Regions from separate parts of the Streptomyces sp. NPDC001927 genome, predicted to be linked through region 3. Evidence: riboswitches for the same ligand, from Rfam matches in the RefSeq annotation. Region 3 holds a riboswitch; each other region holds the start of a gene.
The links. A riboswitch is a leader RNA that binds a small molecule or an ion and turns the genes downstream of it on or off. The one in region 3 is predicted to bind cyclic di-AMP.
Positions count from the first base shown of each region.

Region 1: it holds a riboswitch for cyclic di-AMP, as region 3 does, so the genes downstream of both, ACWCO8_RS23220 (transglycosylase SLT domain-containing protein) here and ACWCO8_RS07545 (M23 family metallopeptidase) in region 3, are expected to answer to the same signal.
Region 2: it holds a riboswitch for cyclic di-AMP, as region 3 does, so the genes downstream of both, ACWCO8_RS25505 (transglycosylase family protein) here and ACWCO8_RS07545 (M23 family metallopeptidase) in region 3, are expected to answer to the same signal.

Region 1 covers NZ_JBSFEN010000008.1:255,163-264,616, reverse strand. Annotated here, with positions in the region: gene ACWCO8_RS23225 (phosphoribosyltransferase family protein) at 1-597, shown strand, start outside; gene ACWCO8_RS23220 (transglycosylase SLT domain-containing protein) at 660-1,523, opposite strand; cyclic di-AMP (ydaO/yuaA leader) riboswitch at 1,526-1,684, opposite strand; gene ACWCO8_RS23215 (phosphocholine-specific phospholipase C) at 1,990-4,014, opposite strand; gene ACWCO8_RS23210 (SpoIIE family protein phosphatase) at 4,178-5,848, opposite strand; gene ACWCO8_RS23205 (LapA family protein) at 5,860-6,114, opposite strand; gene ACWCO8_RS23200 (PAS domain-containing protein) at 6,251-8,473, shown strand; gene ACWCO8_RS23195 (GntR family transcriptional regulator) at 8,532-9,257, opposite strand; gene ACWCO8_RS23190 (proline racemase family protein) at 9,329-9,454, opposite strand, start outside.
Region 2 covers NZ_JBSFEN010000009.1:308,207-317,660, forward strand. Annotated here, with positions in the region: gene ACWCO8_RS25470 (YfhO family protein) at 1-505, opposite strand, end outside; gene ACWCO8_RS25475 (glycosyltransferase family 2 protein) at 631-1,641, shown strand; gene ACWCO8_RS25480 (SurA N-terminal domain-containing protein) at 1,746-2,390, shown strand; gene ACWCO8_RS25485 (nucleoside triphosphate pyrophosphohydrolase) at 2,411-3,394, shown strand; gene ACWCO8_RS25490 (globin domain-containing protein) at 3,557-4,756, opposite strand; gene ACWCO8_RS25495 (cytochrome P450 family protein) at 4,855-6,144, shown strand; gene ACWCO8_RS25500 (LysM peptidoglycan-binding domain-containing protein) at 6,259-7,275, shown strand; cyclic di-AMP (ydaO/yuaA leader) riboswitch at 7,541-7,717, shown strand; gene ACWCO8_RS25505 (transglycosylase family protein) at 7,721-8,410, shown strand; gene eno (phosphopyruvate hydratase) at 8,735-9,454, shown strand, end outside.
Region 3 covers NZ_JBSFEN010000002.1:690,808-700,261, forward strand. Annotated here, with positions in the region: gene ACWCO8_RS07525 (STM4013/SEN3800 family hydrolase) at 1-408, shown strand, start outside; gene ACWCO8_RS07530 (STM4012 family radical SAM protein) at 405-1,751, shown strand; gene ACWCO8_RS07535 (STM4011 family radical SAM protein) at 1,762-2,628, shown strand; gene ACWCO8_RS07540 (SGNH/GDSL hydrolase family protein) at 2,615-3,427, opposite strand; gene ACWCO8_RS07545 (M23 family metallopeptidase) at 3,605-4,549, opposite strand; cyclic di-AMP (ydaO/yuaA leader) riboswitch at 4,552-4,713, opposite strand; gene ACWCO8_RS07550 (tyrosine-protein phosphatase) at 5,108-5,920, shown strand; gene ACWCO8_RS07555 (DUF6126 family protein) at 5,940-6,095, opposite strand; gene ACWCO8_RS07560 (helix-turn-helix domain-containing protein) at 6,131-6,769, opposite strand; gene ACWCO8_RS07565 (aspartate aminotransferase family protein) at 6,845-8,230, opposite strand; gene dxs (1-deoxy-D-xylulose-5-phosphate synthase) at 8,227-9,454, opposite strand, start outside.

The sequences.
Region 1 (9,454 bases), on a different contig from region 3:
GACGCGGAGGTCGGGGGCCACCTCGTGGTGCCCGACGGCGCTCCGGGGATCGTCGTGTTCGCCCACGGCAGCGGCAGCAGCCGGCACAGCCCCCGCAACCGAGCCGTCGCCGAGAGCCTGAACCGGGCCGGGCTCGGCACGCTCCTCTTCGACCTGCTCACCGAGGAGGAGGCCGCCGACCGCGCCAACGTCTTCGACACCGAGCTCCTCGCCGGCCGGCTGTCGAGGGCCACCCACTGGCTGGCCGGCCGCCCCGGCCTCGACGGGCTGCGGACCGGCTACTTCGGCGCCAGCACCGGCGCGGCGGCCGCCCTCTGGTCCGCCGCCGACCCGCTGTCCGAGGTGTCCGCCGTGGTCTCCCGGGGCGGCCGCCCGGACCTCGCGGGCCCACGACTCGCCCAGGTCCGCGCCCCCACCCTGCTGATCGTGGGCGGCCACGACCGGCTGGTCCAGGACCTCAACGAGGAGGCCCGCTCCCGCCTGACGTGCGAGAACGACCTGGTCGTCGTCCCGGGTGCCGGCCACCTCTTCGAGGAACCCGGCACCCTGGAACAGGTCGGCGAACTCGCCGCGAACTGGTTCGGCGACCACTTCTAGAGCGGTCGCCGCCAGTGCTCAAGGCCGCCCGTAATCAAGGCAGCCCGTGCTCAACCGGCCTGTCAGTAGGGCCCGTTGACGTTGTCGATGGAGCCGTACCGGTCCGCCGCGTAGTTGCAGGCGGCGGTGATGTTGGCGACCGGGTCGTAGAGGTCCATCGAGGTGCCGGGCACGTGGTAGGCGAGGAACGTCGGCTCGATCACCTGGAGCAGGCCCTTGGACGGGGTGCCCTTGGCGGCGTTGGAGTCCCAGTTGTTGATCGCCAGCGGGTTGCCGGAGGACTCACGCATGATGTTGCGCTGGATCCCGTCGTACGAACCGGGGATGCCGTACTTCTGCATGATGTCCAGCGACTCGCGGATCCAGCCGTCGAGGTCGTTGGTGTAGGTCTTCGCGGCCGCCTGCGTCGCCTGGGTCGACTTCGCGGGAGCCGCCTTCGACGGGGCGGCGGCCGGGGCGGCGGCGCGCTGCTGGGAGCGGTCGGCCCGGTCCGTACTCGTCGTACGGGCCTGCGACTTCGGCTTCTTCGGAGCGGCGGCGGCCTTTCCGTGCAGCTTCAGTTCCAGGCCGGGGTGGATGAGTGACGGGTTGTCACCCACGGCCGCGCGATTCGCGCGGTACAGGGCCTTCCAGCCGCCCTGCACACTCTGCTCGTGGGCGATCACCGAAAGGGAATCGCCGCGGGTGACGGTATAGGTCTTGGCCGCGGAATTCTGCGCGGCCGGAATGGATTCCGCGATCTTCGCCGGGGCGCTGAGAACGGTCTTCCCCGTGAGGGCGATCTCGGGGGCCGACTGGGGCGCGGCGTGCGCGGTGGCCGTGCCGACCAGGGGCAGGGCCAGGGCGGCGCCGCCCGTGCTCGCGAGGGCGAGGCCGCGGGTCAGGGGCCTTCTCTTGGGGCGCCGGTGCTTACCGTGTGCGGGCATGATGCAGTCCTCTCCGGCGCCTGCGGGGTGAGCTGTCGGGTTCGGGCTGGAGATGCCCGGCCGCGCGTGCGCGACTTCACCCCGAGCCGTGCCGGAAAAACCGGACCGGCGAAAAGTGGGTCCCCCGCTCCTGCCATCGGGTGAATGAGCGGTCTAATTCGGACGGTGGCAGGATTCGGCGTTCCGTCCGGGTCGAGGTGACCGTAAGCGAGAAATGTCGGACGAAACAAGGCGCCGAATGCGCGGGTATTTCTTCGAGGACTTCCGCGACCCGCCCGGCGCCCCGAACTTCCTTGCCGGACAAGGGGACGGGGCGGTTCCAAAGATCGTCGAAAACCTGAGGTGATTCGGCTCACGCGCCATGCCATAACGGACATGCGGGGAAATTCGACCGAGTTGAGAAATGGGGCACAAGGGGATGTGAAATCCCTTGTGCCCCATTTGGTCGGAACTGTGGATGTGTGGGTCAGCCGCTGATGCTCGGAGCGCCCGTCTCGATGTGGCCGGTGTAGCGGCGCGACCAGGTGCCGTCGATGTCGGCCAGGATCGTGAAGTCGTACCAGCCGTTGCTGTACGCCACGGCGTTGAAGTAGTCCTCGCGCGAGGAGTTCGCCGCCACCGTGTACGTCCACGGGCCGTCGGTGCGGTAGGCGTTCGAGCGGATGGTGAAGGTCACCGGACCGGCCGAGGTGTTCGTCAGCTTGAAGTAGATCGCCGTCTTCCCGGTGCCCGGCTCGGTCGCGAACCGCGCCGCCACCTCGATCGCCTTCCCCGCCTTGGAGGCGTCGCCGATGAACCGCCGCAGGAAGCGGTTGGGCCCCATCATCGAGATGTCGTACTTGCCCGAACCCGACCCGAGCCCGATGTTGAAGTAGTCCGTGGACGTCGCGCCCGGGTCGACCGTGTACTGCCAGGCCGCCGTGTCCCGGTGCTGGTGCGGGTGGATCGTGAAGTGCGCGGGCCGCTTCGCCTGGGCGCCCTGGTTCGTCATGGAGAACCATGCGAGGATCTTGCCCGCCGCCCCGAACTCGAACCGGTCGAGGTTCCCGTTGACCTGGTACGGCAGGGCGCGCGCCGGACGCGTACCGGACTCCTGCGCCGGCAGGGCGTTGTCCTGCGGCACCGGGTTGGGCAGCGGGCCGCAGGTGTCCTGGCCGATGACCTTGGCCGTGGAGGGCAGGCCCGAGGGGACGCCGTACACCGGGCGCGCGAAGTCGAAGACGCCCGTCAGGTCGCCGGTGACCTTCCGCCGCCAGGCGCTGATGTTCGGGCACGATGCCGGGGTGCCGAGGGCGGCCGTCCAGGTCTCCATGAAGCGCAGCACGGAGGTGTGGTCGAAGACCTCGGAGCTGACCCAGCCGCCGCGCGTCCAGGGCGACATGACGAGCATCGGGACCCGGAAGCCCAGGCCGATCGGCACGCCGTCGATGTACTCGCCGGGGGTGCCGGGCGGGGCGACCGGCGGCGGCACGTGGTCGAAGAAGCCGTCGTTCTCGTCGTAGTTGAGGAACAGCACGGTCGAGTCGAAGACCTCGGGGTTCGCGGCGAGCGCGCGGTAGACCAGGTCGACGAAGTGCGCGCCGTCGCCGGGCGGGGCGTACGGGTGCTCGGAGAACGCCTCGTTCGCCACCACCCAGGAGACCTGCGGAAGCGTCCCGGCGACCACGTCGGCGCGGATCGCCGCGGCGATGTCGTCCGGGGTGGAACCGGTGACCTTCGGCACCGACCCCATGCCGCGGTCGTACAGCGGGTCGCCGGGACGGGCGTCGGTGAACTTCTTGAAGTAGGCCAGGCCGTTGTCGCCGTAGTTGTCCTGGGCGTTCTGGTAGACCTTCCAGCTCACTCCGGCGCGCTGGAGCGCCTCCGCGTACGACTCCCAGGTCAGCCCGGACTCGTCGCCGCCGTCCTTGCTGGAGGCGTCGATCTTGCCGCTCCAGAGGAAGGTGCGGTTGGGCCCCGTGGCGCTGAGCGCCGAGCAGAAGTAGGCGTCGCAGATCGTGTAGTTGTCGGCGAGCGCGTAGTGGAACGGTATGTCGCTACGGTCGAGGTAGCCGAGGGTGCGGGTGTTGCCGACGCCCGTGACCCAGTTGTCCATCCGGCCCTTGTTCCACGCCGCGTGCTGCGAGGTCCAGCTGTGCGGAAGGTCGCCGTTGCACTGGGCGAGGGTCTCCCCGTCCACGCCGCCCGCCGGCGGGGTGGAGCTCAGCTTCCACGGGTACTGGCGGCCGCCCCAGTTGGGCTGGTTGAACATGCCCCAGCCGCCCGGGATGTTGCCCGCGGCCCGGTCGCCGAAGCCGCGCACGCCGCGCAGCCGGCCGAAGTAGTGGTCGAAGCTGCGGTTCTCCTGCATGAGCACCACGACGTGCTTGACGTCCGTGATGGTCCCGGTCGCGCCCGCTGCGGCGGCCGACGCCGTGCCCGTGGGCAGCGCCGCGCCCGCCGCGAGCCCTGCCCCGATGCCGACGAATCCCCTGCGGCTGATGGGAGTCAATGCCCCGCCTCTCGTGTCACCGCATGCCCCACTGGCACACGGTGGACAGGATGAGGGAGCCGAGCTTAAAGGTATACATCCGTGCGGTAAGTCTTGGATGAACTTCCGAAGGGCGGCAGGTAGTTGGGACATGATTGGTTCGGACATGAACCAATACGGGATATCAGTCCCTACGGCCCAAGGGCTGGAGGGCGGTCGTCCCCGCACCGTCCCTGCGCACCATCAGCAGCGCCGCGTCGTCCTCCGCGTGCGGTCCGCCGGTGAGGGTGTCGAGGAGATGGTCGGCCAGCTCCTCCAGATCGGGCGGCCCGCCCGAGAAGGCGGCGGCAAGCCGCGACAGACCGACATCGAAGTCCTCGCCCGGCTTCTCGACGAGCCCGTCGGAGTAGAGCAGCAGCGTCTCGCCCGGCGCGAGGCGGGCCGTCGTGTACGGGTACGCGGTCCTGCCCCACTCGGCGGGCAGGCCGAGCGGCGGCCCGCCCGCGAGCCGGACGACGTCGACCGTACCGTCGGCGTGGCGCAGCAGCGGCGGCGGATGGCCCGCGTTCGCCACCTGGACCTCTCCCGTGTCGAGGGCCACCCGCAGGTACTGGCAGGTCGCGAACCGGTCGGAGTCGAGCTGGGCCAGGAACGCCGACGCCTTGCCCAGGACGGTGTCGCAGCCGTGGCCCTCCGCCGCGTACGCCGCCATCGCCACCCGCAACTGCCCCATGAGCGCCGCCGCCTCGGTGTCGTGCCCCTGTACATCACCGATCGCGAGCCCGAGCCCGCCGTCGGGCAGCGTCACCGCGTCGTACCAGTCACCCCCGACCCGTACCCCCTTCCGGGCCGTCCGGTAGCGCACCGCGACCAGGCCCCCGGGCGTCCGGGGGATCCGGCGCGGCAGCATCGCGTTCTGCAGGGCGGCGGCGATCTCCCGCGACCGGTCGAGCGGCACCACCCGGTGCACCGCCCGGGCGACCGCCTTCGCCCAGCCGGTCATGAGGGTGTGGTCCGCGAACGAGAAGACCGACCGGTCGTCGTAGAACACGCCCAGCGCGCCGATCGGCTGCCCCTCGTCCATCAGGGGCAGGAACGCGGCGGCCGTGGCGCTGAAGCCGACCCGGTAGCGCGCGAGAGCCGGGTAGCGGTCCAGGAAGGAGTGGACGGAGGTGAAGAAGAGCGGGCTGTGCGTGCGGACGACGTCGTTCAGGGGCAGCGAGTCCGCGAGCCGGGACTTCGCGGGGAAGTCGCTGGAGCCCGGGGAGACCACGGTACGGACCATCTGCAGCCGTCCCTGTTCCAGCACGCCCAGGGAGATCGCCTTCGCCCCGAGCGGGCGCAGGCTCGTCTCGCTCCCGAGCACCTCGGCGACCTCGTCGACGCTCATCGCACGGGCCAGCGCGAGCGCCCCCTCGCCCAGGGCGCGCAGCGGATCCTGCTCCTCCTCGGCCGGCAGCCGCAGCGCGGTGTGCGCCAGGTCGAGCGTGGCGTCCCGGACCACCCCGACCACCCGCGCCGCCCCGCCGGGGCGCTCGCGCACCAGGGTGCCCCGGGCGTGCGTCCAGCGGCTGCGCCCGTCGTGGAGGTGCACCCGGAAATAGGCGCTGTACGCGTTCCGGCGGCCGGACAGGAGATCCGCCGAGAGCCCCGACAGCAGCTCCCAGTCCTCCGCCCGGATCTTGGGGCGCAGATCGCTCGAGAGACCGGTGAATTCGGCCGGGAGCAGCCCGAAGACCGTCCGGGCCACGGGGTCCAGGGTCAGCCGCCCGGTGGCCGGATCCCAGGCGAAACAGCCGACGCGGGTCGCCGCGAGCGCTTCGCCCGGCTCCAGCCGGGGCTCCCTGTCGCCCATCCGGGTGCCGGTCAGCGCCGGGCGCGCCGACGGGCGAGGTACATGCCGAGGGCCATCCCGACGAGCAGGGTGACCGTGAGGACGCTCCAGAGCGGCAGGGTGACCGTGGGGATCCACAGCCTGATCGTCACGGACCCCGTGTTCGCGGCGATGAACCAGATCGCCAGCGCGGCGAGGACCAGGAAACCGATCGTGCGCAGCCGCATGTCCCGACCCTTGACGGTGACGGTCGGGGGAGCGTGCGGGGCAGATTCCTTACGGGCCATAGTGTCCATTATCAGACGTTTACGGCGAGTGTGCTGAGCGCCGGGCGGGGCGATCCTCCCGGATGCCCCGCCGCCCGCCAGGAACTAGGCTCCCTGGACGACGGCAGATGTCCGCCGAAGCCGAGTGCGAGGCACGATGGCAGAGCGTGAGGATCCCCCGGACGCCTCGAACGGCCCGGCAGGCCCGGACGCCCGCGAGGGGCGGGGAGCCGTCGCCGTCCTCGACGAGCGCGGTCTCGTCGTGGAGTGGAGCCGGGCGGCCGAGCGGCTGCTCGGCGTGGACCGCTCCCAGATCGTGGGCCGCCCCGTGACCGACCTGCTCACCCTGATCGACGCGGAGGCGCTGTCCGAGGGCGTGACGGTCGGGCCGGTGTACGACGGGGGCAAGGTGAAGGCCGGGCGCTGGGGCCTGTGGCCCGCGGGACCGCTCCCCGGGGGCATCCGCTCCGGCGTCCTGGAAGCCGTCTTCACCCAGTCCCCGGTCGGCCTGCACGTGGTCGACGCCGACCTGCGGGTGCTCCGGGTCAACTCGGCGGCCGTCGGCATGCGCGGGGTCCCCGAGCGGGAGATCCTCGGCCGGCCCTTCCTCGAGGTCTACGAACGCTTCACTCCGCAGCCGGTCGAAGGAACCCTGCACCAGGTCCTGGCCACGGGCATCCCGGTCTTCGACCGGCGGGCCGCCGGCTATCCGCGCGCGGATCCCGCCCGCGAACACATCTTCTCCGTCTCCATCTTCCGGCTGGAGGACGACGCGGGCCGCCCCCTCGGCCTCGTCGCCTCCGCCGTCGACGTCACCGCCCGCGAACGCGCCCGCGACCGGCTCGCGGTCCTGCACCTCGCGCACGAGCGGATGGGCCTCCTCCTGGACCCCGTGCGGTGCGCCCGGGAGCTCGCCCGGGCCGTGGTGCCCCTCCTCGCCGACACCGCCACGGTCGCCCTCACCGCCCCACCGCTCCACGGCCCGGACGCCGACCTGCCCCCGCCGCCCGACGAACCCCTGCGCTGCGTGGCCGTGTGGCCCCCGGACGCCGGCGAGGCACCGGAGGTGGGCGCCGAGGTCTGCCCGGAGGACTCGGGCCGGGCCGTGCCGTACATCGACGAGCAGGCCGTCGGCGGGCCCACCCTCGTGGCCCCGATCGTCCTGCGCGGCGTCCTTCACGGCGTCGCCCGGTTCTCGCGGCCGAACCGGCCCGACCCCTTCGAGGACGACGACCTGCGGCTCGCGGCGGACCTCGTCTCGCACACGGCCGTCTGTGTGGACAACGCCCGCCGCTACGAGCACTCCCACGCCGTGGCCCTCGCGCTCCAGGGCAACCTGCTGCGAGCCGGCCGTACCGGCAGCAGCACGCTGGAGACCGCGCACCGCTACCTCCCCGCCGGACTCGGCACCGGCGCCTGGTTCGACGTCATCCCGCTCTCCGGCAGCCGTGTCGCCCTGACGGTCGGTCACATCGCCGGCTTCGGCCCGGACGCCACCGCCGCGATGGTCCAACTCCGTTCAGCAGTCCAGGCGTTGGCTGCGCTCGACCTCGACCCGCACGATCTGCTCGCCCGACTGGACGACGTCACCCGCCGCCTCGACGAGGAACGCTCCGCCGCCGGTACGGAGGAACCCCTCACCGCCCAGTGCGTGTACGCCGTCCACGACCCGGTCACCGAGACCTGCGCGATCGCCCGCGCCGGCCGCCAGACCGTCCTCGTCGGCCACCCGGACGGAACCTGGCGGACCCACCCCCTGGAGGAGACCACGGCGCTCGGCGAGGAGGGACCGCCGTTCGCCGCCGAGGAGATCCCTCTGCCGGCCGGCAGCACCCTCGTGCTCCTCTCGGGCCACGCGACACCCGACGCCCCGCCCCTGGCCGACCTGCGCACGCACCTCACCGGAGTGCGCAGCCTCCTGACCGTCGCCGCACTGGACGCCCTGCCTGCCGACCAGGCCGCTGTCCTCGTCGCCCGTACCCTGCCCCTCGACCCGGCCGACGTCGCCGACTGGGACGTCGGCCCCGAACTCTCCTCCGTGGCCGAGGCCCGTCGCCGGGCGCTACGCCAACTGGACGACTGGGGACTGACGGAGGAGACGGCCTTCTCCGTGGAGCTCGTCGTCAGCGAGCTGGTGACCAACGCGATCCGCCACGGCACCCCACCGATCCGCCTCCGCCTCATCCGCAACCCCGCGGACTCCACCGTGACCTGCGAGATCTCCGACAACGGAGCCGCCGCCCCGCAACTCCGCCGCGCCCGAGCCGCCGACGAGGGCGGACGCGGCCTCTTCATCTCGGGCGAGCTGTCGGACCGTTGGGGCGTGCGGTGGCAGGACGAAGGCAAGACGGTGTGGTCGGAGATCTCGTACACCACGTGAGCCGACGGGCAGCCGGGCGCTGGGGTCGCCGGACTCCCGCCGTCGGGCCGCCCGGCGGTCAGCTTCCGGCGCGCGGCCTGCCGACGGCCGGTGCCGGCGTGGCCGACGGCCGTGCGCCTGTCCCGTCGCGGGCCCACAGGGACCGTACGTGGCTCAGATGGCGCACCATGCAGGCCTCGGCGCCCATCGCGTCGCCGGCCAGCATGAAGTCGAGGAGTTCCAGGTGCTCCTCGGCGGACGGGAGGAGTTCACCGCGCTCGTCCAGGGCGGTCAGGCCGTAGAGCCGTGAGCGCTTGCGCAGGTCGCCGACCGTCTCGACGAGGCGTTCGTTGCCGGACAGGCCGAGCAGGGTGAGGTGGAAGCGGCGGTCCGACTCCAGGTAGCCGATCAGGTCGTGGGCGCGGGCCGCCGCCACGATCTCCTCGGCGATCGGGCGGAGCGCCCGCAGGTCCTCGCGGTCCGCCGTCAGCGTGACCCGGCCGACCGTCGGCACTTCGATCAGCAGCCGGATGTCCGTGTACTGGTCGAGATCCCGCTCGTTGACCTCTGTCACCCGGAAGCCCTTGTTGCGGACCGGCTCGACCAGGCCCTCGCGGGCGAGGTCGAGCATGGCCTCGCGTACCGGCGTCGCGGAGATGCCGAAGTCCTCGGCCAGGCCCGGCGCCGAGTACACCTCGCCGGGCTGGAGCTCGCCGGAGATCAGCGCGGCGCGCAGAGCGTGGGCCACCTGGTCCCGCAGGCGTTCCCGGGTGGTGATCAGTTGGCTCTGCTTCAGATGGCCCATGTGCCGCTCTCCGACTTCCGCTTGTCGCGCCGCCCGGCTGCCGGGGCGTGGCGCCGCACCAGCGTACAATTTCACATCAGGAACCCTCCCGGGAACGGGTCGTCGGGGGCCAGGAAGTACTGCGCGGTGCCGGTGATCCAGGCCCGCCCGGTGATCACCGGAACCACGGCCGGTACGTCGCCGACCTCGGTCTCCTC
Region 2 (9,454 bases), on a different contig from region 3:
ACCAGCCGCACAGTGCGTACGACGCGCCGAGCACCCCCGCCGCCCACCACACGCCGCTCCGCATCCGCAGCAGCGCCAGCGTCATGGCGGCCGCGGCGGCGGCCATCTTCAGGAGCGTGACGGCATAGACCGCGTACTCGATGTCGTCGCGCGGGAAGAGCGCGACGAGCAGCGCGAAGGGGCTGCCCAGGTATGTGCCGAGGTCGGGCAGGAAGCTGCTGCCCCAGCCGGACTGCCAGTTGAGCAGCAGCCCGCCGTCCGCGCGCCCGTGCACCAGGTCCCAGAGGTGGGCGTGGTACGGGACGAACTGGTTGCCCAGGTCGTTGACGCTCCTGCGCTCCGGCCCGAAGGGGAAGGTGCGGGCGACCGCGTCCCCGACGCAGACCGCGAGTGCGGTGAGGAGGGCGGCGAGCGAGGCGGCGAGGCCGGTGCCGCGGCCGGTGGCGAGTGTGGTGGCGAGGCCCGTCGTGCGGCTTATCGTGGCCGGTGTCGTCTGATCAGGCATGATGGTGCGAATATGCCAGTACGGATCACGAAAAACCGATCCAGCGGGGCCAGTTCACTCAATGGTCGCCTGTCCGTCATGTTTCGAATCGGCACGAGTCATCCGCATGGGCTGTGGTGTTCTTCGTGCTGCTCTCGATCGTGGTCCCGTGTTTCAACGAAGAGGACATCATCGGTCGTTTTCACGACCATGTGACCTCGGAACTCTCCCGCATCGACGGGGAATTCGAGCTGGTCTACGTCGACGACGGAAGTCATGACAGGACCCTCCCCCTCCTGGAGGAGATCGCCCAGTCCGACCCGCGCGCCCGCTACGTCTCCTTCAGCCGCAACTTCGGCAAGGAGGCCGCCATGCTGGCCGGTCTCCAGCACGCCGAGGGCGACGCCGTCGTCATCATGGACGCCGACCTCCAGCACCCGCCGGAGCTCGTGCACCGCATGCTGGCCCTCCACGCCGAGGGGTACGACCAGGTCATCGCGAAGCGCACCCGCAAGGGCGACCGGGTGACCCGCACACTGACCGCCCGCGCCTACTACTGGGCGATCAACCGGCTCGTCGACGTCGAGCTGGTGGACGGTGTCGGCGATTTCCGGCTGCTCTCGCGCCGTACCGTCGACGCGATCCTCGAACTCACCGAGTACAACCGCTTCTCCAAGGGCCTTTTCGCCTGGGTCGGATTCCGCACCACCACATTCGAGTACGAGAATGCGGTGCGCGAGGAGGGCCGTTCGAAATGGACCTTCGGAAAGCTCCTCAACTACGGGCTCGACGGTCTCCTCTCCTTCAACAACAAGCCGCTGCGGGCCGCCGTCTATCTGGGCCTGGTCCTGGTCTCGGTGGCGCTCGCGTACGCGGCCTGGATCGTCGGTGACGCGCTCCTCAACGGCGTCGACACGCCCGGCTACGTCACCCTCCTCGTGATCGTCACGGCGCTCGCCGGCGTTCAGATGGTGATGCTGGGGCTCGTGGGCGAGTACGTCGGGCGCATCTACTACGAGGTGAAGCGGCGGCCGCACTTCCTGGTGAAGGCGACCAACGCGGACGTGCCGCACCCGAGGGCCGCGGGGAGCGCCGGGGGCGCCGGGGCCACGGGAGGGCTCGCCGCCACCCGAACGCCTGAGCCGTTGAGTCGTTGATCGAGACAGTCGCGTCGAAGTAGTGGCCCCGGCCACGGCGACTGCCTACCATCGATCACCGCAAGGTCGTTCACGTGACGCACGACCCACGCCGGGAGGCTCCTTTGCACCGCCGCACCGCGCTCTCCGTCTCCGCCGCGCTCCTCGCCGCGGCCCCGCTGCTCGCCGCCTGCGGCGGTGAGCCCCACCCAGGGGCGGCGGCCGTCGTCGGTGGTGAGCGGATCGAGGTGTCCAGCCTCCAGGCGGAGGTACGGGACGTACGGACCGCGCAGGAGGCGTCCCCGCAGGCCGCGCAGCTGATCCAGGCCACCGGCGACCTCAGCCGCGAGAAGCTCAACGTGATGATCTTCGACCGGGTGGTGGACAAGGTCGCCGAGGACAACGGGATCACGGCGACCCGCGGCGAGATCCAGCAGACGCGGAACGACTTCGCGAAGCAGAGCGGCGGCGAGGAGCAGCTCGCCGCGACGCTGCTCCAGCAGCAGGGCGTCGCCCCCGACCAGATCGACTCGGTCGTGCGCCGCACGGTCCTGATGAACAAGATCGCGGAGAAGCTGGGCATCGCGAACACGCCTGAGGGCCAGAAGAAGCTCCTCGGGATCTTCACGGCCGCGTCCAAGGAGCTCGACATCGACGTGAACCCGCGCTTCGGGGCGTGGGACGACACGAAGATCCAGCTGGGCACGTTCACGGCGCCGTGGCTGCGGCAGATCAGCCAGGACCCGGCGGCCGTGGAGACGGGCGCGTAGCGCGACGTAGGGTCGGAAGGGTGAACGCCGAATCGCCCTCGACACCCGCCTCGTCCGACCCCGGCCGGGTCATCCTTCTCACCGCGAGCCACCGCGTGGCCCCCGGACTGCTGTCCTGGCCCGCCTGGCAGGCGCTGCACGGCGCCGACCGGGTGCTGTGCGCCGACGAGCACCACCCGCAGCTGCCGTACCTCCGCGAGGCCGGTGTCGCCGTCGAGCACGCCCGCCCGGAGGCACGGGAGTTGGTCGACGCGTGCGCCGGGGGCCGGACCGTGGTGGTCCTGCCCGGCGGCGAGGGCGACCAGGCGCTGACGGACGGCCTCGCCCGCCTCGCCGGCTCGGGCCGCGTCACGATGCCCGACCTGGAGCTGCTGCCCGGCTCGTACGACCTGCCCGGCGCCCGCCTCCTGGACCTGGTGCAGGTCATGGACCGGATCAGGCGCGAGTGCCCGTGGTCCTCGCGCCAGTCGCACAAGGGGCTCGCGAAGTACGGCATCGAGGAGGCGTACGAACTCGTCGAGGCGATCGAGGACGGCGACCGGGACGAGCTGCGCGAGGAGCTCGGCGACGTGCTGCTCCAGGTCGTCTTCCACGCGCGGATCGCGGAGGAGGACGAGGAGGCGCCGTTCTCCGTGGACGACGTCGCGGGCGGGATCGTGGAGAAGCTGATCCACCGGCACCCGCACGTCTTCGGCGACGCGAAGGCCGAGACGCCGGAGGAGGTCAAGGCGCACTGGCTGCGGACGAAGGCGATCGAGAAGCAGCGCGACTCGGTCACCGAAGGCATCCCCCTCGGCCAGCCCGGCCTGGCCCTCGCCGCGAAGCTGGCGGGCCGCGTCCGCACGGCGGGCCTCGACGTCCCCCTCCCGAAGGGCGAGGGCATCGGCTACGAACTCCTGGCCCTGGCAGCGGAAGCGGAGTCCACGGGCGTCGACCCGGAGGCCGCCCTCCGCGCAGCGGCCCGCACGTACAGGGACACGATCCTGGCGGCGGAGGGGCAGTAGCCGGCCGCCGCCTCACCCACGCCCCGTGTGGGCAATCGTCCCGCAGGGGCGATGGGGGTCCCCCCTGCTCGAGCGAAGCCGAGAGCTTGGGGGAGGGTGGGCACACGGGACGGCGCCCCTGCGGGCGCGTTCCGCTCATGAGCCCGGACCCGCGCCCCGCGGTCACGGTGACCGTGGCGACCTGGCCGCTGGGTTGTGCCATTGAGGCTCCGGGCGGGAGAGGAACCATTCCGCTGTGCCCAGGGGGCGGGACTCGCCCGGGGGCGGGAGGCGGTCGTGGTGGACTCGAGGGGCGCCCAGGTCGGTCAGGGCGGGGAGGGTCTCCTCCAGTAACTCCGGTGGGCCCGCCACGTACACGTCGTGCGCCCCCCAGTTGCCGCACGCGTACAGCGCCCGCAGCAGCCGCTCCGTCGCCTGCTCCCGGGGACGTTCCGGCGCCGGGGCTATGTACGTGACCTTCAGGCCGGGTATCCGTTCCCGCAGGCGCTCCGCGTCCCCCTTCCCGTACAGGTAGCCCTTCGCCCGCGCCACCAGGAAGAGCCGGCCCTCGACCCCCTCCGGGCCCGCTGCCACCTCCTCCAGGAGCGCCTTCACCGGCGCCCACCCCGTCCCGGCCGCGATGTACGTGCGCGGGACGTCCGGCGCCGTCCGGGCCGTCAGCGCGCCGCCCGGCGCGCTCAGCCGGAGCGGCTCCCCCTCCCGTACCGCCTCCACGAGCGCCGTGCTCATCGCCCCGCCCGGGATCCGGCTCACGTGCAGATCCACCGTCCCGTCCGCCCGCGCCGCGTTCGCCAGGGAGTACGTCCGCCACACCCGGGGGACCCGCAGCGAGCTGACCCCGACGTACTGCCCCGGCCGGTACGCGAACGGCCTGCGCGGCTTCAGCGTCAGCACCGCCAGGTCCTCGTCGAGCCGCTCGTGCCGGACGACCACGGCGTCCCACCAGGCCGGCTCGCCCTCCGCCTCGGCCTGCTCGGCGCCCCGCATCATGAGCTCGGCCACGTGCCCGTACGCCTCCGTCCACGCCTTCTCCGCCTCGATACTCCAGGCCGCCCCGGCGGCGTGCGCGAACGCGGCGGTCAGGCTGGAGCCGACGGCGGCGTAGAGCGCGGGGGAGGCCAGGAACTTGCGGTGGTCGCGGCCCAGATGGGCGAGGTACTCCGGCAGTCCGGGGTCCTCCAGGTGGGTCACGACATGGGTGAGCGCGGCGAAGAGCCGGTCGCGCTGGGCCCGCAGGTCCTCGGGGAAGAGCTCACGGACGCCCGGGTTGTGCCAGAACAGATGGGAGTAGAAGAACGCGACGGCGTGCTCGGCCCGTCTCTCGACGACGGCGAACGTGCTTCTGAGCAACTGGGCATCCACGCGGGAGAATCTAGGCCACCTCCCTTCACAGGACGATCACATCTCGGTGACCGGGCGCCCGACAGCCCGTACGGTCAAGGCCCGGGTACCGTCTCAGGGTGAGCACGCCCCCCGCCGAGAACCCCGCCGAGAACCCCGCCGAGAACCCCGCCCAGAACCCCGCCCCCGAGCTCTTCACCTGGGAGTTCGCGACCGACCCGTACCCCGCCTACGCCTGGCTGCGCGAGCACGCGCCCGTGCACCGGGCCAAGCTGCCCAGCGGGGTCGAGGCCTGGCTGGTGACGCGGTACGCGGACGCCCGGCAAGCGCTTGCCGACCAGCGGCTCTCGAAGAACCCGGCGCACCACGACGAGCCCGCGCACGCCAAGGGGAAGACGGGGATCCCCGGCGAGCGCAAGGCCGAGCTGATGACACATCTGCTCAACATCGACCCGCCCGACCACACCCGGCTGCGCCGGCTCGTCTCCAAGGCGTTCACCCCGCGCCGGGTCGCCGAGTTCGCGCCCCGGGTGCAGGAGCTGACGGACCGGCTCATCGACAACTTCGCGGCGCGGGGCTCGGCCGACCTCATCCACGAGTTCGCCTTCCCGCTGCCCATCTACGCGATCTGCGACCTGCTCGGCGTGCCCGAGGAGGACCAGGACGACTTCCGGGACTGGGCCGGGATGATGATCCGGCACGGCGGAGGGCCGCGCGGCGGGGTGGCGCGCTCGGTCAAGAAGATGCGCGGCTATCTCGCGGAGCTGATCCACCGCAAGCGGCTCGACCCCGGCGACGACCTGATCTCGGGGCTCATCAAGGCCTCCGACCACGGCGAGCACCTCACCGAGAACGAGGCCGCCGCCATGGCCTTCATCCTTCTCTTCGCCGGCTTCGAGACGACCGTGAATCTGGTCGGCAATGGGGTGTATGCCCTGCTTCGTAACCCTGGGCAGCGTGAGCTGCTCCAGGCCTCGCTCGCCGCGGGGGAGCGGGAGCTCCTGGAAACCGGTGTCGAGGAGCTGCTGCGCTACGACGGTCCGGTGGAGCTCGCGACCTGGCGGTACGCCATGGAGCCGCTGACGATCGGCGGCCAGGAGATCCCGGCGGGCGACCCGGTCCTCGTCGTGCTCGCCGCCGCCGACCGCGACCCGGCGCGCTTCGACACGCCCGACACGCTCGATCTGTCCCGGCGCGACAACCAGCACCTCGGCTACGGGCACGGCATCCACTACTGCATCGGCGCGCCACTCGCCCGGCTCGAAGGGCAGATCGCCCTCGCGACACTCCTGACTCGCCTTCCAGACCTGCGACTTGGCGTCGATCCCGACGAATTGCGGTGGCGCGGCGGGCTCATCATGCGCGGCTTGCGCACCCTTCCGGTGGAGTTTGCCCCGGTTAGGAGCTGACGGTCCGTCAAGACTGTGACTTTTACGTGATCTCCGCTGCATCGACTTGTGACTAGCGTTCGAATGCCGCTACGTTCACCGTCACCTCAGCAGTCACGCGAAAGGCAGCTCCGCATGCGCTCCGGGAACGGACGACACCGCAGACCCCGCCAGGCCCCCGCCATCGTTGTCGCCGCAGGCGTGACGGGATCGGCCCTCGCGTTGCCTCTCTTGGCGGCAGGCTCCGCCTCCGCCGCGGACTCCGCCACCTGGGACCGGGTCGCCGAGTGCTCCTCGGGCGGCCAGTGGAGCGCCCACTTCGGCAACGGGCTCTACGGCGGACTGCAGTTCACCCAGGAGAGCTGGGAGCGCCACGGCGGACTGGCGTACGCGACGAGCGCGGACCTCGCCAGCCGAGCCCAGCAGATCGCGGTGGCCGAAAAGGCCCTTGCCGCGGGTGACACCCAGTGGGCCACCTGCGCGCCGATCGCCGGCCTCACCAACGACGGGGCCAAGCCCGACGTCGACCCCGGCCCGTCCGTCAAGCCGTCCGAGCCGACCGGCCCGCGCCCCGAGTCCAACCGCACCTCCGGCCTCCCGGACGGCTCCTCGAAGGGCCAGGGCCCCTCCACCCCCTCCACCGAGGGCTCCACGCCGTCCACGGCCACCCCTGAGACCTCCACCACGCCTGAGACCTCCACCACGCCGACGACGCCCGAGTCGTCGACCTCCCCGTCCGCGCCGGGCACCGGCAAGCACCGGGGCGACGCGGCACCGGAGGAGACGGGCAATACGGACAAGGGTCGCGAAACGGGGCGTCACGCCTCGCCGTCTGACACGCCGACAGCGGACGGCTCCACCGAGGAGCGTGCGAACCGGGGCAGTAAGGGCAGCGAGGGCGACACGGGCAAAACGCCCTCCCAGGGCATCACCGACACTATCGGCGCATACACCGTCAAGCCCGGCGACAACCTCACCGAGATCGCCCAGCGCAACGAACTCCCCGGCGGCTGGGGCGCCCTCTACGACGCCAACCGCTCGACCGTGGGCGCCGACCCGGACCTCATCCTCCCTGGCCAGAGCCTCGATCTGACGCTCGGGACCCCTGCGGACAAGACCGCGGACAAGACGGCGGAAACGGACGCGAAGTAGGGGCGGTTCGGGACTGAATGTCCGGTTCTGCGCAAGTGAGACATGGGTCTCTTCGCCTCAACTGGCGTGTCTCGTCCGCGAACTCCCCTTCCGTCACCTCTCACCTGCGTAAACACCTTTCATCCCGAGGCAAGTAGGGGCGTTTTGTCCCTCATGGACGTCTTTGAACTTCCCCCGGGTCTGTGTCTACGGTCGTGACCGCTCGCCACCGCGGGCCCCGTCGACCGAAACGCCGAATCCTGCCGTCGGCCGATGGGAACAGTCGTCGCGTCAAGCGCCGTAGGCAGGAGCGGGGGACCCAAGGTAAGTGCCGTCCCCGGCCGTTGAGACAGACGGCCGAAGGAACGGCTTGGGGTGAAGCCGCGCGCTAGGTCGCGCGGCCGGGCAACTCACATCGGCCCGAACCCGACAGCTCACCTCGTAGGCGTCGGTGAGGAGAATCTCCATGCTGTTTTCCGCCAAGGGCAAACACCGTCGTCCCTCCAAGGCCACCCGTGCCGTCGCTCTCGCCGGTGTCGCCGGCGTCGCCGTCGCCGCCCCTCTGATGGGCGCCGGCACCGCCTCGGCCGCCACCGTCTCCGAGTGGGACAAGGTCGCCCAGTGCGAGTCCGGCGGCAACTGGTCGATCAACACCGGCAACGGCTACTACGGCGGCCTGCAGTTCTCCAGCTCCACCTGGGCCGCCTTCGGTGGCACCGCGTACGCCGCGAGCGCCGACCAGGCCTCCAAGTCGCAGCAGATCGCCATCGCCGAGAAGGTCCTCGCCGGTCAGGGCAAGGGCGCCTGGCCGAGCTGTGGCGTGGGCCTCTCGGCCGCCTCCCCCGGTGCCGCTCCCGTCGAGGAGAGCGCGCCGAAGCCGGAGCGCAAGGCCGAGCAGCCGACGACCCGCAGCGAGCAGCGGACCGCCCCGAAGGCCGCGCCCAAGGCCGAGTCGAAGAAGACCGTCACCACCCCGACCGGCAAGAAGGTCAAGAAGGGCGACGGCGAGTACAAGGTCGTCTCCGGCGACACCCTGAGCACCATCGCCGCCGCCCACGACGTCAAGGGCGGCTGGGCGAAGCTCTTCGAGCTCAACAAGGACGTCGTCGAGGACGCCGACCTGATCTACCCGGGCCAGCAGCTTCACCTGAAGTGAGCCCGACGGCTCGTGTGAGTCCGGCGGCTCACGCGGGTCCTACGACCCTCCCGCGGTGACCACCCCGGTCCGGAGCGTTTCTTCCCCCGTGCGCTCCGGGCCGGGGTTCCGCGCTGTCCGGGGACTGTCGTAACGGCCCCATCGCGGTTACCGCCGAGTAGTTCTGGGGCCCTTTGGCCCGAGATGCATGCCCTTGGGTCCTTTTTCGTCCCAGGGGGCGGGCGCCCGGCTGGCTGGAGCCCTGGAGCCGGTTAGGCTCTTGTCGCAAGGCCAAAGCGACCCTGCACCGCAAGCGTCACATCTAGCGTCACATCCCAGAAGGAGATGCTCGTGCCGTCCATCGACGTCGTCGTAGCCCGGGAAATCCTGGACTCCCGAGGCAACCCCACGGTCGAGGTCGAGGTCGGCCTCGACGACGGCAGCACCGGCCGTGCTGCCGTTCCGTCCGGTGCCTCCACCGGTGCGTTCGAGGCCATTGAGCTCCGTGACGGAGACAAGAACCGCTACCAGGGCAAGGGCGTCGAGAAGGCCGTCCTCGCCGTGATCGAGCAGATCGGCCCGGAGCTCGTCGGCTACGACGCCACCGAGCAGCGCCTCATCGACCAGGCCATGTTCGACCTGGACGCCACGGACAACAAGGCCTCCCTCGGCGCCAACGCCATCCTCGGCGTCTCCCTCGCCGTCGCGCACGCCGCGTCCGAGGCCTCCGACCTCCCGCTCTTCCGCTACCTCGGCGGCCCGAACGCGCACCTGCTGCCCGTTCCGATGATGAACATCCTGAACGGCGGCTCGCACGCCGACTCCAACGTGGACATCCAGGAGTTCATGATCGCGCCGATCGGCGCGGAGTCCTTCTCCGAGGCCCTGCGCTGGGGCACGGAGGTCTACCACACCCTCAAGTCCGTCCTGAAGACCAAGGGCCTCTCCACCGGCCTCGGCGACGAGGGCGGCTTCGCCCCGAACCTGGACTCCAACCGTGAGGCGCTCGACCTCATCCTGGAGGCCATCAAGCAGGCCGGCTACGTCCCGGGCAAGGACATCGCG
Region 3 (9,454 bases):
GAGAGCCACTGGGAGCCCGCCTTCGGCGTCGCCTCCCCCACCTCCTTCGAGTCCCAGGTGACCAGAGCCGAGGAGATCGTCGCCGCGCTCCCCGCCGAGCAGCGGCTCTTCCTCTTCGTGAACGTCTCCGCGCTGCACCAGCCCAACTGGTTCCATCTCCCCGGCGCGACCCGGGAGTCCGGCGACACGCGCGCCTCGCACGCGGCGGCGCTGGAGTACGTGGACCGGCACATCGGCCGCCTCTTCGCCGCCATGAGCAGCCGCCGCCCCTGCTTCGCGATCGTCTGCTCGGACCACGGCACCGCGTACGGAGAGGACGGCTTCACCGGTCACCGGCTCGGCCACGAGGTCGTCTGGACCGTCCCGTACGCCCAGTTCGTGCTCGAAGGCCCGGAGGCGCGCGCATGACCGAGTCGCCGCGACCGTACGAGAGTTACGTCTACGCCTACCCGCACAAGACGGCGTACCGCCCGCTCCCCGAACCGGCGCCCTCCCTCGCCGCGCTCTGGCGGGACGAGCCGAAGGACGCGCTCTCCCTCTACGCCCACATACCGTTCTGCGAGGTCCGCTGCGGCTTCTGCAACCTCTTCACCCGGATCGGCGCCCCGGACGAGCTGACGACCCGCTACCTCGACGCCCTCGACCGCCAGGCGACCACCGTCCGCGAAGCGCTCGCCGCCGGCGACGTACCCGGCGCCGAGCCCGTCCGCTTCGCCACGGCCGCCTTCGGCGGCGGCACCCCCACCTTCCTCACCGCCGACGAGCTGGAGCGGCTCTGCGACATCGCCGAGAAGCGGATGGGCGTCGACCTGCGCGCCGTCCCCCTCTCCGTCGAGACCTCGCCTTCGACCGCGACCGCCGACCGGCTCGCGGTCCTCGCCGAGCGCGGGGCCACCCGGCTCAGCATCGGCGTGCAGTCCTTCGTGGAGGCGGAGGCCCGCGCCGCCGTGCGTCCGCAGCGCCGCGCCGAGGTCGAGGCCGCGCTCGGCCGGATCCGCGAGACCGGCGTCCCCGTCCTCAACATCGACCTGATCTACGGCATCGACGGCCAGACCGAGCGGACCTGGACCCAGTCGCTCGACGCCGCCCTCGCCTGGCACCCCGAGGAGCTCTACCTCTACCCGCTGTACGTCCGTCCCCTCACCGGCCTCGGCCGGCTCTCGGCGACCGCCGACCGCGACTGGGACGAGCAGCGGCTGCGGCTCTACCGCCACGGCCGGGACCATCTGCTCGCCCGGGGCTACGAGCAGGTGTCGATGCGCATGTTCCGTCGGGCGGACGCCCCGCCGCAGGGCGCCGACGACTACGCCTGCCAGACCGACGGCATGATCGGCCTGGGCTGCGGGGCCCGCTCGTACACCTCGGCGCTGCACTACTCCTTCGACTACGCCGTCGAGATGCGGGAGATCCGCGCGATCATCGACGACTACACGGCGACGGAGGACTTCGGCCGGGCGCGGGTGGGCCGGTGGGTCGACGCGGACGAGGCGCGCCGCCGCCATCTGCTCCAGTCCCTCCTCCAGGCCCGGGGCATGCCGACCGGGGAGTACGAGGAGCGGTTCGGCGCTTCGCCGTTCGCGGACTTCCCCGACGAGCTGGGCCGGTTCGAGGCGCTGGGCTGGCTGGACCGGGCGGCGCCCGCCGGGCTGCTGCGGCTCTCCGCCGAGGGCCTCGCGCACTCGGACGCGCTCGGCCCCGCGCTCTTCTCCCCCGCGGTCCGGGCAGCGATGGCCGCCTACGAGCCGAAGTAGGGGCGCGGACGTGGACCTGACGATCCTGTACCGGGGGCCGCTCGCCTCCTGCGACTACGACTGTCCCTACTGCCCGTTCGCCAAGCGCCGCGACAGCCGTGAACAGCTGCGGGCCGACCGGGCCGCGCTGGAGCGTTTCGCCACCTGGGCGGCGGAGCAGACCGGCGACCGGCTGAGGATCCTGTTCACGCCGTGGGGCGAGGGCCTGGTCCGCTCCTGGTACCGGCGGACCCTCGCCGAGCTGTCCCACCTGCCGCACATCGAGCGGGTGGCGATCCAGACCAATCTGAGCTGCCGCACCGACTGGCTGGCCGAGGCCGACCCCGAGACCCTCGCGCTCTGGTGCACGTACCACCCCGGCCAGACGCCGTACGACCGCTTCCTCGCGAAGTGCCACGACCTCGCGGCGCGGGGCACGCGGTTCAGCGTCGGGGTCGTCGGCCTGCCCGAGCACCGGGAGCACGCCCTGCGCCTGCGCGCGGACCTCCCGCCCGAGGTCTATCTCTGGGTGAACGCGGCGGAGGGCCACACGTACACCGCCGAGGAGGCCGAGAGCTGGACGGCCCTCGACCCCCTCTTCCCGTACAGCCGCCGGCCGCACCGCTCCGCCGGGCTGCCGTGCCGGACCGGCAAGTCGGTGATCTCCGTCGACGGCGAAGGGACCGTGCGCCGCTGCCACTTCGTCAAGGCCGAGCTGGGCAACCTGTACGACGGTTCGTACCGTGCCGCCCTCCGCCCGCGCGCCTGTCCCCTCGCCGTCTGCGACTGCCACATCGGCTACGTCCACCTGGAGACGCTGCCGCTGTACGACGTGTTCGCCGGCGGGGTCCTGGAGCGGATCCCGGCCGCGCCCGACGGGGTGGTCACAGGGGCATGAGGTCCCCGAGCGGCATGAGGTCGGGCCGCTTGGCCGCGACGTCGTCGCCCGAGCTCTCGCCCCGCAGCCGCCGCCCGATCCACGGGACGAGGTACTCCTTGGCCCAGTGGATGTCGTCGCGGCGGACCTCCAGGGTCCCCCTCGGCGGAAGCGGCGGCCAGACCTGGTCCGGGTCGGCCGGCACCTCCATGCCGAGGACCTGGGCTGCGCGCAGCGCGACCCGGGTGTGCCCCTCGGGCGACAGGTGCAGCCGGTCGTCGTCCCAGGCCCGCCTGTCCTGCACCGACTTGAGCGACCACAGGTCGAGGACCGGGCAGTCGTAGCGGTCGGCGATGGCCCGGACGTGGGCCGTGTACGTCGCGATCTTGCCGCGCAGGTGCCGGAGCACGGGTACGTCGCGGGTGTCGAAGCCAGTCGTCACCATCACCGTGCCGACGGCCGACGTCAGGTCGGCGACGGCGCGCTCGAAGCGCTCGGCGACGTCGTCCGGGTCGGTGCCGGGGCGGATGATGTCGTTGCCGCCCGCACAGAAACTCACCAGGTCGGGGGCGAGTTCCTTGGCCCTCGGGACCTGCTCCGCGACGATCTGGTCGAGGAGCCGCCCCCGGACGGCCAGGTTGGCGTAACGAAATGCGTCGTGCTCCGGCAATTGGTCGGCGAGGAGTACCGCGAAACGGTCCGCCCAGCCGACGTACTTCCCGTCCGGCCCGGGATCTCCCACGCCCTCGGTGAAGCTGTCCCCGATCGCCGCGTACGACCCGAATGCCTTCATGTCTCTTGATCTCGAATCGTCTGCCACGGGAGTTCATCTTTCCCTTACGTATGTGACCTACGCGACCGTAAGGAGGGGTTGACGCCGGGTGAGATATGCCACCGGTCAAGATTCCACCAAGCCGGAATACGCCGCAGGGGCCCGGCACACCGAAGTGCCGGGCCCCTGTGGGGTGCTGCTGGTGACGCGGGTGACGCGGAGGCGTCAGATGCCGACGCCGTGCTGGCGCAGGTACGCCAGCGGGTCGATGTCCGAGCCGTAGCTCGGGCCGGTGCGGATCTCGAAGTGCAGGTGCGGGCCGCTGGAGTTGCCGGTCGAGCCGGAGAGGCCGATCTGCTGGCCGCCGGTGACGGTCTGGCCGGTCGAGACGGAGAGCGAGGAGAGGTGGGCGTACTGGGAGTACGTGCCGTCGGCGTGCTGGATGACGACCTCGTTGCCGTACGCGCCGCTCCAGCCGGCCGAGTGGACGGTGCCCGCGCCGACGGCCTTCACCGATGTGCCGGAGGAGGCGATGAAGTCGACACCGGTGTGGTAGCCGGAGGACCACATCGAGCCGGAGGCCCGGTACGGGGTGGAGATGCCACCGCCGACCGGAGCGACCCAGCCGGAGGAGGAGGCCTGGGCGGGGGCGGAGTCCTGGGTGGCCGTGGTGCGCTCGGAGGAGCGGGAGGCGCGCGACTCGCTCGTCTCGGAGGACGAGGACTTCTTCTCGGCCTTCGGAGCGGCCTTGGGCGCCGCGGCCTTCGGGGCGGCCGTGGACTTGGCGCCGAGGGTGAGCTTCATGCCGGGCAGGATCAGCGACGGGTTCTCGCCGACGACCTGGCGGTTGTCCGCGTAGAGCTTCTGCCAGCCACCCTTGAGGTCGTGCTCGGCGGCGATCTTCGACAGGTAGTCGCCGCGGACGACGGAGTACGTCTTCGGCTTCGCCGCGGGGGCGGCGGCCGGAGCGGCCGGGGCCTTCGCGGGGGTGACGGCGAGAGCGGCGACGGCCTTCTCGGGCGTCACGGTCGGAGCGGCCTTCTCGGCGGCGTGGGCTCCGGTCGCGCCGAGCAGCGGGAGGGCGACGACGGCGCCACCGGTGCCGGCGGCGACGAATCCGCGCGTGATCGGGTTGACCTTGGGACGGCGATGCTTACCCTTCGCGGGCATGGCGAATTCCTCTCCGTCGCCTGCGAGGTGAGCTGTCGGGTTCGGACTGGAGATGTCCGGCCGCGTTCTCACGCGACTTAACCCCAAGCCGTCCGGTCGGGCCGGTGCGGCGTACTTACCTGGGTCCCCCGCTCCTGCCGTACGTGGATGGGTGCGGATTCGATTCCGGGCGGTGGCAGGATTCGGCGGTCCGACCGGATTGAGCGTGACGCTAGACGAGCGGAGTCGAGCCGAACAAGCCGCCCGATTCCGCCCGCATTCCGCGGCGTGATATTCGCGCCGTATTCCGGTCACCCTCCGTGGATGACGGAGGATCGATTTCCTTTTCCGGCCAGGGAATTGGTCCGGACGATCAGGCACGGTCCGTCACCTTTGAGACGCTGCTCACGCCCCGAATCCCATCTCCCCTGCAACCAGGGCGCGTTATATCGAAGGGTTTAATTCGGACAGAACGCCCATTCCCTTACCCAGGGGTGCGCACGGCCCCCGGCACCCGGGATGATTGCCCCAGGAATCGATCAGGAACCGATCGCGATCCGTCTACCTTCAGGAGCACTCGTGACGCAGCAGCTGCCCCAGGTCCCGTCGACCGAACCCGAGCTCGCCGGGGTACGCAACTTCCGTGACGTGGGCGGACTGCCGACCGTGGACGGCGGTGCGGTGCGCTTCGGACGCCTCTTCCGCAGCGGCCACCTGGCCCACGCCACCGAGGAGGACGCGGCGTTCCTCTCCACCCTCGGGCTGCACACGATCTTCGACTTCCGCAATCAGGCCGACGTCAAGATCGAGGGCCCGGACGTCGAACTGCCCGGTGTACGGAATGTGAACATACCGCTCAACGACCCGGCCGACGGCAAGGAGTTCTGGAAGCTCGTCCGCTCCGGCGAGCTGGAGCAGCTCCGCGAGATCCTCGGCGACGGCAAGGCCGCGACCCGAATGTCCGATTCGTACCGGCAGATGATCGTGGAGCGGACGGCGGAGCACAGCCGCATCCTGCACGCGCTCGCCGAGGACAGCGTCCCGGCGCTCATGCACTGCGCGGCCGGCAAGGACCGGGCCGGCCTCTCCATCGCCATCTCGCTGCTCGCGGTGGGCGTCGAGCGCGAGGCGATCGAGGCCGACTACGTGAAGTCGAACGACCCGCACCGCCGCTACAAGGTGCGCCGCGCCTCCTCCGCCTCGGACGCGATGGCGCCCGAGGTGATGGAGCTGATCAGCCCGCTGTTCGACGCGCGGGTCGAGTACCTGCGGGCCGCGTTCGAGACGATGGAGCAGACCTGGGGGACGGCCGAGAACTACCTCACCGAGGGCCTGAAGCTCAGCCCGGAGACCCGTGCGCGGCTGCGCGAGCGGCTCGTCGTCGAGGCGTGACCGCGCCCCTCGGGCGGCCTCACTGGTTCTGCGCGCCGAGGGCGAAGAGCAGATAGAGGAAGCCGGCGAAGAGGTGTCCGGCCACGAGGTACGCGAAGAGCCGGAGGACCAGCCCCTTGGGGAACTTGCCGGCCTCGCGCTCCTCGCCGGTGACCGGCTTGGACTTCTCGGACATATCGGTCCTTTCCATATTGGGCCTTCCGGAAGGGCTCAGCGCAGGTGCGGCGCGCCGTCGCCGAGGCACAGCTCGGCGGCGGGGCTCTGCATCAGCGTGTGGACGAAGAGCAGCTCGGCCCCGCCGCGCCCGGCGGCGCCGATGCGGTGCGGGGTGAGCGAGTCGAAGTGCGCGCTGTCCCCCGGGTCCAGGACATGGACGGCGTCGCCGAGCGCGAGGCGCACCTGGCCGTCGAGGACGTGCAGCCACTCCTCGCCGGGATGGACGCGCACGATGTCGGCCCGGGTGGCGTACGGCACGTGGACGCGGAGCGCCTGCAGGGCGCGGCCCCCTCCGCCGGCCTGGCGGTAGGTCCAGCCGTCGGCCTCGACGGGCTCGGACCGGCCGGCCCGGACGATCGGATCACGCTCGGCCGGAACCTCACCAAGAAGGGCGGAGACCGTCGTACCGTAGATACGGGACAGGGCCAGCAGCATCGGGAGCGAGGGCTGGCGGTGACCCGTCTCGAGCCGGGAGAGATGCGCCGGAGAGAGTCCGGCCCGCTGCGCGGCGGCCTCCAGGGTCAGCCCGCGGCGCCTGCGCAGGCCTCGCAGCTGCGGCGCGACGTCCGGCAGGACGGCGGTCGCGTCCGCTGCGGCTGGGTCCGGGGACGGCTCCCCGGGGAGGTGCTCCATGCCTCCATTCCGCCAGGATTTTTCCTCTGAGGCAAATTTCTTGCCCCAGAGGCAAAGGTGGGCCGCGGAGGCCCCTCAGCGCTGCGCGACCGCCTGCTTGACCAGCGTCTTCCCGAAGTCCCACATCAGCCCGCCGCCGCCGTGGGCGTCGTCCATGACCGCAGTGAAGGCGGTCACGAAGCGGTCCACGTCCGCCTCGTCGATGATCAGCGGCGGGATCAGCTTGATCACCTCCAGATGGTCGCCCGATACCTGGGTCAGGATCCGGTGGCGCTGGAGCAGCGGCACGACGACCATCTGCGCGAAGAGACCCTTGCGGGCGGCCTGCAGCATGGTCCAGCGGCTGCGCAGTCCGAGCGAGGAGGGCCGCCCGAACTCGATGCCGATCATCAGCCCGCGCCCGCGGATCTCGTGCAGCAGCTCGTAGCGCGGCACGAGCTCCTTCAGGCGCGCGGAGAGCAGCTCGCCGATCCGGCGCGCGTGGGCCACCGTCCCCTCGATCTCCATCACCGAGAGCACGGCGAGCCCGGCGGCCATGGCCTGCGCGTTCGAGCCGAAGCTGGCGGAGTGGACGAGGACACGGTCCATGGACGAGTAGACCTTCTTGAAGATCCAGTCCTTGCCGAGCGTCGCGCCGACGGGCACGTACCCGCCGGAGAGGGCCTTGGCGACACAGAGCAGATCGGGCTCGACGCCCTCCTCGTGCTGGTACGCGTAGAAGTCCCCGGTCCTGCCGAGACCGGTCTGCACCTCGTCGGCGATCAGCAGGGCCCCGTGCTTGTGCAGCAGCTCCTGGGCGCCGCGCAGGAAGCCGGGCGGGGCCTCGTGCACCCCCTTGCCCTGGATCGGCTCGACGACGAAGCCGGCCACGTCGCCCTTGCGCAGCTCGCGCTCCAGGGCGTCGAGGTCGCCGAGCGCGATCGCGGTGTCGGGCAGCAGCGGGGCGAAGCCGTCCCGGAAGCCCTTCTCCCCGTTCACCGAGAGGGAGCCGGTGGTCAGGCCGTGGAAGGCGTGCGCGCAGTAGAGGATCCTGGGCTTCCCGGTGGCGTACCGGGCGAACTTGAGGGCGGTCTCCACGGCCTCCGTACCGCTGTTGCCGAAGAAGACCCGGTCGAGGTGCGGGCTGTGGGCGAGCAGCTTCTCGGCGAGCAGGCCCGGCAGCGGCTGGCAGTCGAAGCGGGTGAGGTCGGCGAGCTGGGCGTCCAGGACGTCATGGAGGGCCCGGCGGACGACGGGGTGGTGCCGGCCGAGGCCCATGACGCCGAAGCCGGCCAGCATGTCGAGGTAGTCCTCGCCGTCGGCGTCCCAGAAGTGGGCGCCCTCGGCCCGTTCGTAGACCTTGTCGAAGCCGATCGTGTGCAGCATCCGCGGGAGCTGGTGGTTGAGGTACCGGCCGTGCAGTTCGTAGCGCTCCGCGCCGCGTTCGGCGAGCAGTGCCGAGAGGTCGAACTCCTTACTCATCGCCCCTTCTTCCGGGTCAGTGCGGCGCTGATGTTCCCGGCGAGCTCCACCGGGGTGAGGCCCAGGTCGGCGAGGACCTCGCCGCGCTTGGCGTGGGCGAGGAACTGTTCGGGGATCCCGAAGGTCCTCAGCGGTACGTCGACGCCCGCGTCGCGCAGGGCCCGGCCGACGGCGGCGCCGACTCCGCCGCTGCGGACGCCGTCCTCGACGACGGCGACCAGACGGTGCCGTTCGGCGAGCGGGGCGAGGGCCTCGTCGACGGGTGCGACCCAGCGGGGGTCGACCACGGTGGAGCGGATGCCCCGTCCGGCCAGGAGGTCGGCGGCCTGGAGGCATGCCTCGGCCATCACTCCGACGGCGACGAGGAGCACGTCGGGGTCCTCGTCGCGGAGGAGGACGTCCATCGAGCCGATCCGGCCGAGGGCCGGGACCGGTGGGCCGACGGTCTCCTTGGGGAAGCGCAGCACGGTCGGGGCGTCGTCGACGGCGACGGCCTCGCGCAGCTGGGCGCGGAGCTGGTCGGCGTCGCGCGGGGCGGCGATCCGGATGCCGGGCACGACCTGGAGGACGGAGAGGTCCCACATGCCGTTGTGGGAGGGACCGTCGGTGCCGGTGACGCCGGCCCGGTCGAGGACGAAGGTGACGCCGCACTTGTGCAGGGCGACGTCCATGAGCAGCTGGTCGAAGGCGCGGTTGAGGAAGGTCGCGTAGACGGCGACGACCGGGTGGAGTCCGCCGGTGGCCAGGCCGGCGGCGGAGACCACGGCGTGCTGCTCGGCGATCCCGACGTCCCAGACCCGGTCGGGGAAGCGCTCGGCGAACTTCGTGAGGCCGACGGGGTGGAGCATGGCCGCGGTGAGCGCGACGACGTCCGGCCGTTCGGCCCCGATCTCGGCGATCGCGTCCCCGAAGACGGAGCTCCAGGAGGGTCCGGCCGCGGGCGCGAGCGGTGCGCAGGTGACCGGGTCCATGGCGCCGACGGCGTGGAAGCGGTCCGCCTCGTCCTCCAGGGCGGGGCGGTAGCCGCGGCCCTTCTCGGTGAGGCAGTGCACGAGGACAGGACCGTGGAAGCGCTGGGCCCGGCGCAGGGCGGACTCGACGGCCGCGAGGTCGTGACCGTCGACGGGGCCGACGTACTTCAGCCCCAGGTCCTCGAAGAGCCCCTGCGGGGCGAACGTGTCCTTGAACCCCTTCTTGGCCCCGTGCAGCGAGCCGTAGATCGGC